2 regions of the Pseudomonas sp. S2_H10 genome follow, and region 2 is predicted to be linked to the other one. Evidence: riboswitches for the same ligand, from Rfam matches in the RefSeq annotation. Region 2 holds a riboswitch; the other holds the start of a gene.

Region 1 (2,389 bases), 1.9 Mb from region 2:
AGGCCCAGGGCCAGCCAGAACGCCACGTTGGTCAGTTGCGAAGCGATTTTGAACTGGGCTTCCAGCGCCTCCGGAGCGAGCATCGAATGCACTTCCGGTTGCGGTGCGCCAATCACATGGGGAACGGCAAGGATCGCCACGCCAAGGACTTTCATCAGCCAGTGACGGCTGAACACGATCAGCGCGATACCGACGGCGGTGGAGGCGGCGGTGCCGATCCACCACAGTTGCCGTTGTGCCAGATCGGCGGCGGCAGTGCCGGGCAGTTCAGGCGGCAGGCCAAGCGTCGGCGCGAGCACGAAGGTCGCATAACCGGCCAGGCCCCAGAGCAGGCCCTGGGAGGTTTTGGTCGGCGCGCGCAAGGTGTAAAGGCCGGCCAGCATCAGGGCGAAACCGACGGCCACCACCAGGTTGCCGCCGGTGGTCGACAGCACGCGCTGCCAGCCGTCTTGCGGCTCCCAGGCTTGCGCATCGTGAGTATGGGCCGCCATCGCACCGTCGGCGTGCTCATGCATTTCAACAACGGCCGGTTCGGCTTTTTCGTAGGTTTCGGCCTGCAGGATCAGGGGAGAAACCCAGAAACTTTGCAGCAGGGTCAGCAGCAGGGCGGCCAGCAGCCCGGTGAAACCTGCGGTTTGCGCAATACGCTTGATCATGTCGTCAGGTCTCAATGGCACGGGAACGCGGAGCTGTGACGGGTATCGTGGGCGGCATTGTGCACCGCTTCGATGTGCGAGAAACCGGCGAAATACACAAGGCACGCGCCCAAAATCGACGCGCAGGCGGCGGCGGTCAGACGTTGAGTCAGGGTTGAGGTGGTGCTGGCTGTAGTGTGGCCGGTGCTGCTGATGATCGACATGGCGTTTCCCTCTGGTCTGTCAGCGGGGAATAAGAGCGCATGCAAAACCCTGCACGACCAGGCGCGCAGGGTTTCAAACAGCGCCCGCCCACCGCGGGTTTGTTGTTTCAGTGATCGTACTGGTCACTTTGTGTTGCGGGCCGGTCTCCGGGCTCACGAGGGGCAAAGGCCTGGGCCTGAACCTGTAAGCATCACCTTCCCATGCCGTGATGGCACAGTGGATCTGATGCTTCGCTCGCTTACCGTTGCGGGGGCAGCACCGGACTGACATGGCTTTGGAGTAAAGCACATGATTCACCGGTTTCCCGTTTCACCCTGTGAAGGGCACCCGTAACAAGATGCGTAGGAGAGCATGGGCGGGGGTTGGGCGTCAATTGGCAGGGGTTCTCAACTGAAGACCGAGTCGCCTTCATCGCGAGCAGGCTCGCTCCCACATTGGAACGCGATCCCCTGTGGGAGCGAGCCTGCTCGCGAAGGGCTCACCACTGATTTCAAGCGGACATTGACCCGCCCCAATACCATGCGTAGCCTTGCGCTTTCGAGGTTCTTCGGCGTTTGTCGAAGCTAAGAAGGGAACGCGGTCAATGCCGCGGCTGCCCCCGCAACTGTGAACGGTGATGTTCGTTGCCACGCCACTGCTGGCTCAATCCATGAGGCCGGCGGGAAGGCGCAGCGAATGCCAGGCTCAAGGCCGGCACACCGTCAGCCAGGAGACCTGCCTCGACACAGATTCTCACTTTCAACCGGGCGGGGTGATCCGGTGGCGAACTCTTCAGGCACGCGCCTCCGCGTTGCCGGTTGTCGTCCCGTATGCCCGCCACCTAAGCCATAGGGCATCCGATGAAAACACTGGCCAAACTTCCCGTCACCATCGTCACCGGCTTTCTCGGCTCGGGTAAAACCACGCTGCTGCGGCACATGCTCGACAACGCCCAGGGTCGCCGAATCGCGGTGATCGTCAACGAATTCGGCGAGTTGGGCATCGACGGCGAAATCCTCAAGCAGTGCTCCATCGGTTGCACCGAAGAAGAAGCCAGCGGCCGTGTCTATGAGCTGGCCAACGGCTGCCTGTGCTGCACCGTCCAGGAAGAATTCTTCCCGGTGATGCGTGAACTGGTGGCCCGTCGCGGCGATCTCGATCACATCCTGATCGAAACGTCCGGCCTGGCGCTGCCCAAGCCGCTGGTGCAAGCCTTCCAGTGGCCGGAAATCCGCAGCGCCTGCACGGTCGACGCGGTAATCACCGTGGTCGACAGCCCGGCCGTCGCCGCCGGTACCTTCGCCGCCTTCCCGGACCAGGTCGACGTCCAGCGCAAACTCGACCCCAACCTGGACCACGAATCGCCACTGCACGAACTGTTTGCCGACCAACTGGCCAGCGCTGACCTGGTGATCCTCAACAAAACCGACCTGATCAACCCGGCAGACCTGGCCCGGGTGCGCCTGGAAGTCGCCGAAGAATTGCCGCCAGCGGTGAAAATCGTCGAAGCCAGCAGCGGTCGCCTGCCGCTGGACGTATTGATCGGCCTG
Region 2 (2,389 bases):
ATGCCTGGGTGATAGTTGCCGGCTTCGTTGCGCAACTTGCGGTAGGCATACGGGAAATACCAGGCGACCGCGCAGGTGTGTTCCTTTTGCAGGTCGTCGACCATGTCCTGCAGTTCTTCCGGTGTTGCGCCTTGCTGGGCCTTTTGCGGGGCGACGAACAGGCAGCCGAGTTTCAGGTCGCTGGCGTGGCTCAGGCGCTTCGCATCGCTGGCGATGTCGAGCAGGGCCTGGGTCAGGTTGAGGCTGTTGACCCGTGGCCAGCGCTGGCTGGTCTGGATGTAGGCGCGGGTTTCGGCCGAGGCGAGGAGCAGGTCGGCGCGGCTGTTGCGTTCGCCTTCTTCGGTCTGTTTGCGGGTGGGCGTCTGTTGCAGCGTGACCATCTCGGCCATCCAGGCGGCGGCGGACAGCAGTCCGAGATTGGCTTTTTCGTCGTGCCAGTAGGGTGTGTCGCCATCACCGCGAACGGCGTTGTAGCGGTCGATGCATTCGAACCAGCGCTCGAGCACCGGGCGCAGGAATTCCAGCTTTGGATTGCTGATGATCATGCCTTGCATGGGCTCACCCTTGTTATTGTGTTGTGAGGTTGTGGCTCTTTGATATCACTGCTGAGGGCGAGGCACAAGATTGACGTCAGTTTTTTGATTGACGACAGTTATTCGGCCGCTGGCCGCCCGGCTTTAATTGACGCTCCACCCCCAACCCTCTAACCTTCGCGGCTTGTTTCAGGTGCTCTGTGACTTGGGTCGACAGAGTGAAACAGGGAAGCCGGTGAGCGAGTCCTTCTGTTGGTCGAAGGCCTGCAATTCCGGCGCTGCCCCCGCAACGGTAAATGAGTGAAAGCTGTGTCTATGCCACTGTGTCGATTCGATGCGGGAAGGCGCACAGTCTGGCCCCGCGGCCACTCATGAGCCCGGAGACCGGCCTGATTCATCCAGCGGCATCACGGTGGGCGATGCCAGGCTTGTTGCCTTCTATTCTTGTGCCTGCCCGCCGTTATTCCTGCCTCAACGGAGAGCTCCCCCATGACTGATACCCCCGATCGTGACGAACGCCACCTGGCGCGCATGCAGCGCAAAAAAGCCGTGATCGACGAGCGCATCGCCAATTCCCCGAACGAGTGTGGCCTGTTGCTGGTGCTGACCGGCAACGGCAAGGGCAAGAGCAGTTCGGCTTTCGGCATGCTTGCCCGCGCCATGGGGCACGGCATGCAATGCGGCGTGGTGCAGTTCATCAAGGGCCGCAACAGCACGGGCGAAGAGTTGTTCTTCCGACGCTTCCCCGAGCAGGTGCGTTTTCATGTGATGGGCGAAGGTTTTACCTGGGAAACCCAGGATCGCCAGCGCGACATCGCCGCCGCCGAAGCTGCCTGGGCTGTGTCGCAGCAGCTGTTGCGCGACCCGTCCATCGGTCTGGTGGTGCTCGACGAGTTGAACATCGCCCTCAAGCACGGCTACCTCGACCTCGATCAGGTGCTCAGCGACTTGCAGGCCCGGCCGCCGATGCAGCACGTGGTGGTCACCGGTCGTGCCGCCAAGCCGGAAATGATCGAGATGGCCGACACCGTCACCGAAATGGGCGTTATCAAACACGCCTTCCAGGCCGGGATCAAAGCGCAGAAAGGCGTCGAGCTGTGAGCCGCACTCTATGAATAGCCCTCGTCAATGTCCCGCGGTACTGATTGCCGCGCCGGCTTCCGGCCAGGGCAAGACTACCGTCACCGCCGCCTTGGCCCGATTGCACCGCAATCAGGGGCGCAAGGTTCGCGTGTTCAAGTGCGGCCCCGATTTTCTCGATCCGATGATCCTCGAGCGCGCCAGCGGTGCACCGGTGTATCAACTGGACATGTGGATGGTCGGCGAGCAGGAGAGTCGCCGCCTGTTGTGGGAAGCCGCCGCTGAAGCCGATCTGATCCTGATCGAAGGCGTCATGGGGCTGTTCGACGGTACGCCGTCGAGCGCCGACCTGGCGCGGCATTTCGGTGTGCCGGTGCTGGGTGTGATCGATGGCACCGCCATGGCCCAGACCTTTGGCGCACTCGCTCTGGGGCTGGCGCGTTATCAGCCGGACCTGCCGTTCGCCGGCGTGCTGGCCAATCGCGTCGGCACGCTGCGCCACGCGCAACTGCTCGAAGGCAGCCTGACCGAAGGGTTGCGCTGGTACGGCGCGCTGTCCCGGGAGACCGGGATCGAACTGCCGAGCCGGCACCTGGGGCTGGTGCAGGCCAGTGAGTTGAACGATCTCGACCTGCGCCTCGATGCGGCAGCCGATGCCCTGGCCAGCAGCTGCGAGGTTGCGTTGCCCCCGGCAGTCGAATTCGCCGCGCCTGATGTCATCACGGCCGAACCGCTGCTGGCCGGTGTGCGCATTGCCGTTGCCCGGGATGAAGCCT

The links. Region 2 has a riboswitch for cobalamin ahead of cobO (cob(I)yrinic acid a,c-diamide adenosyltransferase). Riboswitches for the same ligand answer to the same signal wherever they lie in the genome.
Region 1: it holds a riboswitch for cobalamin, as region 2 does, so the genes downstream of both, AB4O16_RS03315 (CbtB domain-containing protein) here and cobO (cob(I)yrinic acid a,c-diamide adenosyltransferase) in region 2, are expected to answer to the same signal.

What each region holds. Positions count from the first base shown of each region.
Region 1 is NZ_CP162754.1:746,017-748,405, reverse strand. Features, by position in the region: gene AB4O16_RS03320 (CbtA family protein) at 1-656, opposite strand, end outside; gene AB4O16_RS03315 (CbtB domain-containing protein) at 668-859, opposite strand; cobalamin riboswitch at 981-1,206, opposite strand; cobalamin riboswitch at 1,384-1,596, shown strand; gene cobW (cobalamin biosynthesis protein CobW) at 1,700-2,389, shown strand, end outside.
Region 2 is NZ_CP162754.1:5,579,642-5,582,030, forward strand. Features, by position in the region: gene AB4O16_RS25145 (hypothetical protein) at 1-554, opposite strand, end outside; cobalamin riboswitch at 708-940, shown strand; gene cobO (cob(I)yrinic acid a,c-diamide adenosyltransferase) at 1,023-1,634, shown strand; gene AB4O16_RS25155 (cobyrinate a,c-diamide synthase) at 1,645-2,389, shown strand, end outside.